DNA from 4 places in the Lysinibacillus sp. NPDC056185 genome. Region 3 is predicted to be linked to each of the others. Evidence: riboswitches for the same ligand, from Rfam matches in the RefSeq annotation. Region 3 holds a riboswitch; each other region holds the start of a gene.
What was found. A riboswitch is a leader RNA that binds a small molecule or an ion and turns the genes downstream of it on or off. The one in region 3 is predicted to bind S-adenosylmethionine.
Positions count from the first base shown of each region.

Region 1: linked by a shared signal. The riboswitch ahead of ACMZ42_RS22150 (O-acetylhomoserine aminocarboxypropyltransferase/cysteine synthase family protein) and the one ahead of ACMZ42_RS19530 (Na+/H+ antiporter NhaC family protein) in region 3 are both predicted to bind S-adenosylmethionine.
Region 2: linked by a shared signal. The riboswitch ahead of metK (methionine adenosyltransferase) and the one ahead of ACMZ42_RS19530 (Na+/H+ antiporter NhaC family protein) in region 3 are both predicted to bind S-adenosylmethionine.
Region 4: linked by a shared signal. The riboswitch ahead of ACMZ42_RS13850 (methionine ABC transporter ATP-binding protein) and the one ahead of ACMZ42_RS19530 (Na+/H+ antiporter NhaC family protein) in region 3 are both predicted to bind S-adenosylmethionine.

Region 1 is NZ_JBLLLQ010000031.1:4,654-7,791, forward strand. It holds gene ACMZ42_RS22140 (DASS family sodium-coupled anion symporter) at 1-374, opposite strand, end outside; gene ACMZ42_RS22145 (glycerol-3-phosphate acyltransferase) at 561-1,193, opposite strand; SAM riboswitch class I at 1,452-1,565, shown strand; gene ACMZ42_RS22150 (O-acetylhomoserine aminocarboxypropyltransferase/cysteine synthase family protein) at 1,683-2,984, shown strand.
Region 2 is NZ_JBLLLQ010000030.1:29,787-32,924, reverse strand. It holds gene ACMZ42_RS22035 (gamma carbonic anhydrase family protein) at 1-438, shown strand, start outside; gene metK (methionine adenosyltransferase) at 597-1,793, opposite strand; SAM riboswitch class I at 2,119-2,238, opposite strand; gene pckA (phosphoenolpyruvate carboxykinase (ATP)) at 2,968-3,138, shown strand, end outside.
Region 3 is NZ_JBLLLQ010000023.1:59,189-62,326, reverse strand. It holds gene crcB (fluoride efflux transporter CrcB) at 113-475, shown strand; gene crcB (fluoride efflux transporter CrcB) at 472-801, shown strand; gene ACMZ42_RS19535 (hypothetical protein) at 832-1,179, shown strand; SAM riboswitch class I at 1,419-1,526, shown strand; gene ACMZ42_RS19530 (Na+/H+ antiporter NhaC family protein) at 1,635-2,915, shown strand.
Region 4 is NZ_JBLLLQ010000013.1:11,747-14,884, reverse strand. It holds gene ACMZ42_RS13855 (methionine ABC transporter permease) at 1-509, opposite strand, end outside; gene ACMZ42_RS13850 (methionine ABC transporter ATP-binding protein) at 499-1,527, opposite strand; SAM riboswitch class I at 1,848-1,952, opposite strand; gene ACMZ42_RS13845 (thioredoxin family protein) at 2,017-2,319, opposite strand; gene ACMZ42_RS13840 (toprim domain-containing protein) at 2,336-2,677, opposite strand; gene gcvH (glycine cleavage system protein GcvH) at 3,060-3,138, opposite strand, start outside.

The DNA of each region.
Region 1 (3,138 bases), on a different contig from region 3:
TTCGTAATTTGCATGGCTGCCGCTAGGAAAAGAGCTGCGGCTACTAGTGCAACTGCAGAATTACTAAATCCGCTTAATGCTAACTTTAATGCATCCGATGTTCCTAACGCTCTCGTTGGATCTTCCATTGACGGAGCTAGCCCTAGTAAGATTGTAACGAGAGCAATAATCATGGCAGAGCTAACGGGATAGGATACTGCTTCTGTAACCCATAGGATGACCGCGAAAGCTAAAATAGCCAAAGCTCGTTGTCCGGCTACAGGTAAATCGCCGTTGTTAGGTAAAAAAGTAATGATGATTAATGAAGCGAAGGCTAATCCAATCCAGAGTGGTTTCAAATTACGTTTCTGTTTTGCTTGTTCAGAAGTAGACATACTTTTCATCCTTTCTTAAACATGACTGTAATTTTCACATCGGCTAGTAAAATGCTTTATTAAGAAAGTTAATTTGTCTAATTATTGTAAAAAAACTAGTATGTGAAATACCCTCTATTTATAGCGATAATGGGCAGTTGCGAGAAAATATACGGTCAAAGAAAAGACAAAAATATCCAAAAGATTTTATTTTTTCTTTTTGAATGCTGAAGTTACTTTAGGCTCAGTTCCTAGCATCAATCGCTTAATATTTTCGATATGCAAAATGATGGCTATACCAAAAAGTAATAGGGCTAAAATCGTTGGGCCAACTCCAGGAATCCATAAATAAGTGGCTGTACAAAAAACGAGATAAAATTCAAGTACACCGACAATTAAATAGTTCGTCACGAAAGATAAAATAACAAATAAAATGAGTGCAAACAAGCCAATTTTCCAATCAATCGCAAGTAATATTCCTATGATTGAAGCAGTTCCTTTACCGCCATTGAAGCCCATATAAAATGGGAAATTATGACCTAGAATGACACCGGAAGCTACGATATAGATGAAGAGCCAAACTTGTACTTCTGTTAATTGTGTTATATCTGCTAAATAAACATGTGCACCGATTATAGCTGCAACGCCTTTACCGATATCGATCAGTGCAACTAATATGCCGTATTTCCAGCCAAGGGAAAGTGTTGCATTAGAGGCACCTGCATTGCCATGACCGGCCATTTTTAAATCTACCCCTGATAAAAACTGAGCAACTTTAGAGCCGTGAATACAGCCAATCAAATAACCAACAAGAAGAAAAATAATAACGGCTTTTATCATAAAAATTCTCCTTTCCAAATAATGGGTTCATCACAAAAGTTCTAACATTGTGTTAGCCCGAAGCCCCTAGGAAACGCCCAGCTGAAACGGAAATCAGTCCATGCTTTGGTGACCAAAACAATAAATATCTAAAATAGTGTATGTGTTTGGATTACGTAAAGAAGCAGACAGAAGTTTCGGAAAAAATAAAATTTTAGTATTGACAGAGAAAAAGTCTATGTTTATACTTTGTAACAACGATGGAAATTGAATCTCATACTCTTATCAAGAGCGGCGGAGGGATAGGCCCTATGATGCCCGGCAACCAGTAAGTGACGAACTTGCTAAGGTGCTAATTCCTACAGATTCTTACTTGGATCTGGCAGATAAGGGGAGGAAAACTTGCAACCGCAACCCTCTTCTTAGCTGAAGAGGGTTTTTGTTTTCTACTGAAAAAATCCTCCTCATCTCCGGTACCATCGTAAAAAAATAACCATTTGGAGGTATACAATGACAAAATTTAAACCAGAAACATTGCTGTTACACGGTGGCCAAGAGCCAGACCCGGTAACAGGATCTCGTACAGTACCCGTATATCGCTCAACGGCTTTCGTTTTTAAAGACACTGCTCATGCGCAACGTCTTTTTGCCTTAGAGGAAGCTGGTAATATTTACACTCGTATTACAAACCCAACTGTAGATGTTTTTGAAAAACGCGTCGCTTTATTAGAAGGCGGTACAGCAGCAGTAGCACTTTCATCTGGTGCAGCAGCAATCGCGTTTTCCATTTTAAATCTTGCAGGGGCAGGCGATGAAATTGTTGCAGGTAGCTCTTTATACGGAGGTACTTATAATTTATTCGCTAACACACTACCAAACTACGGTATTAAAACGATTTTTGTAGATGAAACAAATCCAGAAAATTTCAAAGCTGCTATTACTGATAAAACAAAGGCCGTGTTCGCTGAAGTTTACGGTAACCCAAGTTTAAAGGTACTAGATATTGAAGCAGTAGCAAATATAGCACATGAAAACGGCTTACCATTAATTATTGATAGCACATTTGCTTCACCATATGGCTCTACACCAATTGACTACGGTGCAGATATCGTTGTTCATTCTGCAACGAAATGGATTGGTGGTCATGGAACAACTTTAGGTGGCGTTGTAGTAGATGCAGGGAAGTTCGATTGGACTCGTGGACGTTTCCCAGGCTTTACTGAGCCAGATGCTTCTTATCACGGTTTGCGTTATGGTATTGACACAGCTGATGCAGCATTCGCCACAAAACTGCGTGTGCAACTGCTACGTGACTTTGGACCAACATTAAGTGCTGATGCGGCATTTAATTTATTACAAGGTTTAGAAACGCTTCATTTGCGTATTCCTAAACACAATGAAAATGCATTAGCAGTAGCTGAATATTTACGAAACCACCCATCTGTGGAATATGTAAATTACAACGGCTTAGAAGATTTCCCTACCCATAATTTAGCTAAAAAATATTTAAGAAATGGCTTCGGTTCTGTACTTACATTTGGCATTAAAGGTGGACGTGAAGCAGGGCGTAAGTTAATCGATAGTGTGAAATTATTCTCACACGTAGCAAATGTAGGGGATGCTAAATCATTAATTATTCATCCAGCATCTACTACACATCAGCAACTATCTGCTGAAGAGCTAATCCAAACTGGCGTAACCGAGTCGCTCATTCGCTTATCAATCGGTTTAGAGGCAGTAGAGGACATCATTGCAGATTTAGAACAAGCTATTGAACAAGTAACAGCTTCACAACAAGAAGTAGAAGCTTAATAAATAAAATACATTGGCTAATGTTGTAGCGTTTACGTATTTTCTCATTCGATAGGCCTCATTTGGTAATGCGTCAAACGTTGCTACATCATCCGCTCGCCTCATTTGGTGAGAGTAATGAAATGGTTTAAAATTAATACCAAGTAATTTTATA
Region 2 (3,138 bases), on a different contig from region 3:
GTTACAATAGGTGCTGAAACAACAATTTGGTTTAACACAGTTATTCGAGGAGATGTATCACCAACAATTATAGGAAAAAGAGTTAGTATTCAAGACCTCTGTTGCTTACATCAAAGCCCCAAATATCCACTAATTATTGAAGATGAAGTAACAGTTGGACATCAAGTAACTTTACATAGTTGTACGATTCGAAAAAAAGCCTTAATAGGTATGGGCTCTATAGTATTAGACGGAGCGGAGATTGGAGAGGGTGCATTCATTGGGGCGGGTAGTCTAGTACCTCCAGGCAAAGTCATTCCTCCAAATAGTTTAGCACTAGGCCGTCCTGCAAAGGTTGTAAGAGAATTAAACGATGAAGATAAAGAAGATATGGAACGCATCATACGTGAATATGTAGAAAAGGGTCAATACTATAAATCTCTTCAACCAAAAAATTAATGTAAAGCAGCTCCACGATTGCTTGGGCAACCGAGCAATATAGGAGCTTATTTTTTTCGTTAAAAAACAGCGAAAGGGGCTAAATTAATGTTAAGCCCCTTTCTGTAATAGTATTTTAAAATATTTTCCCAGCTACTTCATTGCTTTAGCTGAATAGTTTATAAACCTGCTTTTTCTTTTAATGCGTCAGCTTTGTCTGTTTGTTCCCAAGGTACATTTAAATCTGTACGACCGAAGTGACCATATGCGGCAGTTTGCTTATAAATAGGACGACGAAGGTTTAGCATTTTGATAATCCCCGCTGGGCGTAGATCAAATAGCTCGCGTACCCATTTTACAATTTCACTTTCCGTAACTTTTCCTGTTCCAAATGTATCAACAGCAATAGATACAGGTTGAGCAACACCAATCGCATAAGCTAGTTGTACTTCAGCTCGATCAGCTAAACCAGCAGCTACGATATTTTTCGCCACATAGCGTGCTGCATATGCTGCTGAACGGTCTACCTTAGTTGCGTCCTTACCTGAGAAAGCACCTCCACCATGACGTGCATAGCCACCGTATGTATCAACGATGATTTTACGTCCAGTTAGACCAGCATCCCCTTTAGGACCACCAATTACGAATCGGCCAGTTGGGTTGATGAAATATTTAGTATCGGCATCTAGTAATTCACTTGGAACAACTGGAGCAATAACGAATTCTTTTAAGTCTGCTTGAATTTGCTCAAGTGTAGCTTCTTCATCATGCTGTGTTGAAATTACAATCGTATCAACGCGTACTGGTACATTGTTTTCATCATATTCAACCGTTACTTGCGTTTTTCCATCTGGACGTAAATATGCTAGTTCACCAGATTTACGTACTCCCGTTAAACGACGAGCTAATTTATGCGCTAAACTAATTGGTAATGGCATAAGCTCTGGCGTTTCGTTACATGCATAACCGAACATTAAACCTTGGTCACCTGCGCCAATTGCTTCAATGTCAGCGTCTGTCATAGAGCCTTCACGCGCCTCTAATGCTTGGTCAACACCTTGAGCAATATCAGGTGATTGCTCGCCAATAGCAACAAGAACTGCTAGGTTTTCAGCATCAAAGCCGTATTTCCCACGTGTATAACCGATTTCTGCTACAGTATCACGAACGATACCTTTAATATCTACATAAGTAGAAGTAGTAATTTCTCCAGCTACTAATGCTAAGCCTGTTGTTACTGTTGTTTCACACGCTACACGCGCGTTTGGATCTTCTGCTAAAATAGCATCTAAAATGGCATCCGAGATTTGGTCACAAATTTTGTCTGGATGTCCTTCTGTTACACTTTCTGATGTAAACAGTCGACGGTTTGTCATTTGATTTTCCTCCTATTACTTTTACAAATAATATTTGCGAATTAATACGGTACTCATTACCCATGTCAAGTTCGCCCCTAAGGATTGAACTCTCAAGCCATTGTTGCTGTCATTGCACTTTCGCACAGTAAAACAGTTGTTGCTGTCACTACGCTTCCGCACAAATAAACAGCTGCTTCTTTTAACACGAGGATTTTTGAAAGATCCGTCATTATAATAAGGAAAGGACTGTATACTTACCTTTAATTCGTTTTTAACAATAAAAAAATCCTTTTCTCACGCTTACTTAACATGAGGAAAGGAATAATGACTTCGTAACCTTTCACTCTTATCGTTCAAGGGAGTTTCCCCTTGCATCAGATTGGCACCAGCGCATGTCGTGAAATAGTTCATGCAGGTTGCCGGGTTTCACAGGGCCTGACCCTCCACCAGCTCGGGATAAGAGTATCCGTTCAATATCTCATAATACGTAAAAGGTCGAACATTGTCAAATATTTTTAACTTCTTTCAGCGGGTGTCCAACATCGTCCTTTGCTGACGCTACGCTTTCGCGCAAAAAACATTGTCAGGCCCAAGCACAAAGCAGATTCCGGACGCATTGTTTATCTGTAGCGAAAGTAAAGCGACAGTTACAATTATGCCAAGACATAATTGATTGTATTCTTATAAAGAAAGTATGGGATTTATATAGAAACAAATTTGGATTATACTGTAATTTAAAACAAAATAATCCCTACTCTCCACCTTACATCATGTGTTAACATATGTGTAACCCTTTACAGCACATTTTGTAGCAAAAGCAAAGCGTTAGCTACAGAACATGTGGTGGATGAATATGATTGTAGCCCCTTTTCAGTTGAAGACAAGCTCCAACTAATAAAAAGCAAGCTAAAACTTCACATCCTGTGCGAACCCCATGTTAGCCCAAAGCTTCCAAACACAATTTTTGCTGTGTCGAAAGTGAATGTGTGATCACTTATTATAAATAGGGTAAAAAGCATTATCAAAACGAATCAATTTACTTTTTGTCGTTTTCTTGAAAAGTAATAAAATCTGAAAAATAATTTCTGAATTAGTATAGATTATTTAAGCAATTGTGTTATACTATTTTTGAAATTAAGAAAATCTCCCTCAAACTCTAGGGAATACTATAAAAAAGGATGGTATTTAATCGATGAATTCAGTAGAAATTGCAAACGAACTGAAGGAATTATTAAGCGGCGGTAACATTAATGTTCAACTTTCAGTACCACAATTAGCTGAAAAGGCTACTTCTCGTGGTGAAGCTATGTTAACAGTAGATGGCGCAGTTCGTGCAGAAACTGGCAAATACACTGGTCGTTCA
Region 3 (3,138 bases):
CCTAACTTTTTTAATTTATCACCCAACTTTAATTTAACGCCTAACTATTATCTAAAATGGGTATCTCATGATACACTTTTTAATATAGACATTTTAATAAGGAGTCTTTACTTTGAAATCATTTTTAGCTGTTGGAATCGGCGGATTTTTGGGTGCCATCTGTCGATATAGCCTTGGTCTAGTACTTTCAAATAACGGTGGTTTTCCATTTGCGACACTTTGTATGAACTTAATTGGCTGCTTTTGTTTAGCATGGCTATTTACAACGTTTACAAAGCGAACACCTGTTATTATAGGAATTGGTACTGGCTTTTTTGGTGCTTTTACAACCTTTTCAACATTTTCTTTAGAAACGCTATTACTTTTGCAGGATAGTAAATGGCTACAAGCCGTTCTTTATATTTTTGTAAGTGTTTTTGGCGGTTTAGCTTGTGCATGGCTAGGATTTAAACTAGCAAAGGGGCGCTTCGTATGATAATGATTGGTATCGGTGGATTTTTGGGTGCACTAACAAGATTTTATCTAGGAAAATTGATTGTCCATACATACCCATGGGCAACATTTTTTATTAATATAACGGGTTCTTTTGCACTTGGCTTTCTATTTGCATTACATCCAAGTGATTGGATTTGGCAGTTTATAGGGCTTGGTTTTTTAGGAGCATATACGACCTTTTCAACATTTGGTTTTGAATGTTTGCAACTCTTAGAGCAGAAAAAATGGAGGCAAGCGATTATTTATATATGCACTACAGTTTTATTCGGTTTACTTTTCGCGGCACTTGGCTTTGTCCTTGTGTAGCAGCATTTTTGAAATACTAGAGGTGATTTTTTGACACAGCCGTCCATTGAACAATTACAAGCGCTCGAAGCTGAAATTGAACAAACATTATATACTTTAATCGACTTAGAACTAGAAGAAAACTTTCCAGAAATGAATACTCGCTTTGCACAATTACTTGCAAAGGTTCAGGCTGCTCAGTTAATTGATTATAAACTTGACGTCCTCGTAGATCCTCAAGGATTGGCAACAGAAACATGCACTCTACTACAAAGTTTAATAGAAGCAAAGGCTAGACCACAAAAAAGACAACGCCTCCTAACACATCGTATGATTTTAAAAATATGGCTACGTAAAAATCAACGCTTTATGACGGAATTTTTACCACAAATGTTTTAGGTGAGGCGCCCCTCCAATTCTAAGGGCGCCTCCTTTTTCCCCCTTTCAGTTGTTAAATCAAGTTGTGCTGCGTAAAAACAGCGACACCAAAAATTCACGCTTTCCTATCCTCTAAACCTCTTATTTGTTCAATTTCCTTAATTAATATAGCTTTTAAACCAAGCTTGATTAAAAATATGTTGCAAAAATCGACTTTTTATTATAATATTTATTATTGTGAAAAAAAATAATATATTTGCTTCTTATCAAGAGAGATGGAGGGACTGGCCCGATGAAATCTCGGCAGCGGAACTTATGATTTAAGTTACTGTGCCAAATCCAGCAGGCAAAGGCTTGATAGATAAGAGGAGTGTTTTATAGATATAAGGCCTCTTCTTGTTGTTACAAGAAGAGGCCTTTTTATCGTAAAAAGAATGGACAAAAGACGTGTCCAATTTTATTTTTTGGAGGTAGACATGAAGAAAGAGAATCCATGGGCGCTGATCCCATTTGTTGTTTTTTTAATTTTATTTATTGGTTCAGGGGTTATTACAGGTGATTTTTACGCCTTCCCTGTCATTGTAGCCATTTCTATTTCAGGCGCTGTGGCTTTGGCAATGAATCGAAAAGAATCGTTTGCGCAAAAGGTTGATATTTTTTGCAAAGGCGCAGGAAACTTAAATGTCATGCTGATGGTCATTATTTTTCTCTTGGCTGGTGCCTTTTCAGCGGTAGCAAAAGGCATGGGGGCAGTGGACTCCACTGTAAACTTTGCTTTATCGGTCGTTCCGCCAAACTTACTTGTCGTAGGCTTGTTCATCATCGCCTGCTTTATCTCCCTATCAATGGGTACATCGGTGGGAACGATTGTTGCACTGGCTCCAATTGGAGTTGGGATAAGCGAGCATATCGACCTTTCCATGGCTTTAGTAATGGCAGCGATTGTTGGCGGTTCGATGTTTGGCGATAATTTATCTTTTATTTCAGATACAACAATTACTGCCGTTCGTTCACAAGGTGCACAAATGAAGGATAAATTTAAGGTGAATTTTTGGATTGTGTTGCCGGCAGCTATTGTAACGAGCCTTATTTTAGGAGTTATCACAATGGGTGAAACTGCACAAGTGGAGCATTTAAGCTATAGTTGGGTAAAAATTGTTCCCTATGTTTTGGTTATTATTTTAGCGTTAGCTGGAATGAATGTTTTCCTTGTTCTGGCATCTGGGATTGTTCTTGCCGGGGCTGTTGGCTTAGCGGATGGCAGCTATCACTTAATGAGCCTTTTTCAAAAGATCGGCGAAGGAATGTCAGGCATGTATGAAATGGCATTCCTTGCGATATTAATAGCTGGAATGGTGGAGGTTATTAAGTTTAACGGAGGGATTGACTTTCTACTTCACCTTGCAACAAAAAGGATTAAATCGAAAAAAGGTGCTGAATTTGGCATTGCCGGCCTAGTGGGTTTAACAAATTTATCTACGGCCAATAATACGATTGCTATTTTAATTGCTGGTCCACTTGCAAAAAATATTGCTGAACAGTATGAGATTGAGCCGAGAAAATCCGCAAGTATATTAGATATTTTCTCCTGTACGATCCAAGGTCTACTGCCATATGGAGCCCAATTCCTAGCAGCCGCTAGTGTAGCCGGAATATCGCCAGTGAGCATGCTGCAATACTCTTTCTATCCAGTCCTTATAGGAATTTGTGGAACCATTGCTATCCTCATCGGATACCCGAAAGAAAAGAAAGCCTGAGCTACATCACTAAAAAAAATATTGATTTACCATTAAAATAATCCAATTGTTTTGAAAGAAATAATCAAAACGATTGGATTTTTCAATTTGAGGCTATTCATTTTTTGTGATAGAGATAATACTTAAAAGTTATAATTACACTTTCTCATTAGTTATTTCGTAGCGTCTATATTTGAACATAAATCCAATTCCAAGAATAGGTCCAATCGCTAATATTGTAAAG
Region 4 (3,138 bases), on a different contig from region 3:
CCTGCCATCGCAGTATAACCAACAAGTGCTACAGCAGTTACAGTAAGACCAGAAATAAGCGCTGGTAACGATTCGGGAATTAATACTTTCCAAATAATCGTTGACGTTTTGGCACCCATTGAACGAGCCGCTTCAATAACACCTTTATCAATTTCGCGTAAGGCGATTAATACCATTCGCGCATAGAATGGTGCAGCTCCAATAATTAATGCTGGTAAAGCCGCGTCTGCGCCACGAATTGTGCCGAGTAAAAATTTCGTGAATGGAATTAATAAGATAATCAATACGATAAATGGAATCGAGCGGAAAATGTTAACGATTGATCCTGTTAAAAAGTTTACAATTTTGTTGGCCCATAGTTGGTTGGGACTTGATAAAAATAATAAGATTCCAATTACTAATCCAAGTATAAATGTGATGACCGTAGAAATTGTTGTCATATACAATGTTTCATACGTAGCGTCCCACATTTTTTCCCAGTCGACATTCGGAAAAAGACTAGTTAGCATTTGTAATCACCTCCGTTTGTACTTCGACTGTATTTAAGTAACTCAGTGAAGCAGCAACGTTCGCCTCTGAGCCATCAATTTGCACAATAAGTGTACCGTACGCTCCATTTTTCGTTTGCGAAATATTACCATGTACAATACTTACTTCTACATCAAACTGTTTCACAAGATGTGAAATGACAGGCTGCTCTGTTTTTTCTCCTACAAAGATTAGCTTAACAAGTTGTCCATTAGGGTAATTTTCTTTAATTTGTGCCACAGTTTCCTGTGTTTCCTTCGTATCTGTAATTTGAGAAACGAATTTTTTCGTAATGGCTGCTTGTGGAGCTTGGAATACTTGTAATACTTCACCACGTTCTACAATTTCACCAGCTTCCATAACCGCTACACGATGACAAATCTTACGGATAACGTGCATTTCATGTGTGATTAACACAATCGTTAGACCTAATCGTTCGTTAATATCGACAAGTAGATCAAGAATAGCATCTGTTGTCTCCGGATCGAGTGCAGATGTTGCCTCATCACATAACAATACCTCTGGATTATTAGCAAGTGCACGAGCGATACCTACCCGTTGTTTTTGTCCCCCCGATAGTTGTGATGGATATGCTTTTTCGCGCCCTTCCAAGCCAACTAGTGTAATCAATTCATTCACACGTGCTTCCCGTTTGGCCTTTGGCACACCTGCGATTTCTAGTGGGAAAGCGATGTTTTCTGCAACAGTTCTAGACCAAAGTAAATTGAAATGTTGGAAAATCATACTAACCTTTTGTCTAGCATCCCTAAGCTTTTGCCCCTTTATGGACGAAAACTCTTGATTATTAACCGTCACCGTACCAGATGTAGGCTTTTCTAAACCATTTAACAAACGAATCATTGTACTTTTACCAGCGCCACTATAGCCGATAATGCCGAAAATTTCACCTTTATTAATAGAAAGGTTGACGTCTTTAACTGCTGTTAATTCGCCATTCGTAGTTTTGTATTTCTTCGTAATATTTTGAAGATTGATCATAGCGAATTCTCCTTTTCTTATATCAATTATGCCTCGGCATAATTGTTGCTGTCACTTCGCTTTTGCACAGATAAAAATTACGTCCGGAATCGGCTTTGTGCTTAGGCCTGCAGATATTTTTTGCGCGAAAGCGTAGTGCTAACGCAGCGACAGCAGCACCGATGCAGGTCAGTTAGCCATTATCGCATGGATGCGATGGTTTTAGGCTAACATCCTCTAAGCACTCCTTTTCGATTCCAGGACACCCGCTGAAAGAAATTAAAAAACCCCTTCACTTAAAGACAAGTAGAAGGGGTCACGTACATATACGCTAAACCGTTCTCTCATCTGTCAAAGATAAATCTTTGGGTGATTTGGCACCTTTTCACGTTTGTGATGGTTGCCGGGCTTCATAGGGCACTTCCCTCCGCCGCTCTTTATAAGAGTTCGATATATTTATTGTTTTTTTAATATATTTGTTACTTTACCATGTGATTAATATTCAGTCAATTAGTTTTTTAACAATTCGTATAAATATGGTACGGATTGGAAGGCATAAACCTTTTCTATCACTTCTCCGCCTTCACATACGAGTAAACATGGTACACTTTCGATTTTATTATCATAAGCTATTTGCTCTATAAAATTAATATTCGCCTTACCAATCTGTAGCTGTGGCAGCAATTGCTCAATAACCGCCATCATTTTCGATGCAACTGCGCACGTTCCACACATTGGCGTATATAAATAAAAGGCAGCCTTTTCACCGGACTGGATAGCCGTGTTCCACTGCTCTTTTGACCATTCTTCCATTTTTTTTCACGCAACCTTACAAAATATATTCATTATGGATTGAGAAATGTGCACGAAGCAATATCGCCGCTAACACTTTCCTCGGAGTTGTCTCAACTTCCTTATATGTTGGCATCGTACGTAAATGCTCAGCCTCTGGATAATGTCTGTCCATTAATGCCCGTAGCTTATTACCTGATGTATCTGCATCAAAAAATGTATAAAGCTCACAACCCTCATATGGGTCGAGTAGCTCTTCTAATTGATGCACACCAATTGTACCATTTGTACAAAGTATTTTTACGTCTTCATTTAAAATAGGTTCGATTTGAAGTTTATCCGATCGGCCTTCGACAATTAAGCATTTTCCCTCGAACATCACGCCACCCCCATTTAGACATATCCCTTATAATTCATTATATCAACAAACCTTGTCGTTGATACAGTTAGATACCTATTAATAAGGGAATATACTTGCATTTACCTTACCAACTATAGTGGCAGGATGGTTAAGATAAAAAAAAAACGTCGGTAGTTTCCGACGTTTTTCTGATCAATTATGCCTCGACATAATCGCGTCAGGAATCGGCTTTGTGCTTAGGCCTGCACGACGCAGGTTAGTTAGCCGTTATCGCATGGATGCGATGATCTTAGGCTAACATCATCTAAACACTCCTTTCCGATTCCATGACATCCGCCGGAGGCTTTAACTTCTTTTAGCTGATGTTTGAACACTCGCTGAAAGAAGTTAAAGGCTTGTCTTATTCTGCAATCATTTCTTCGTATTGCTCAGCTGTCATAAGCTTGTCAATTTCTGAAGCATCAGCAGGCTCTACAACG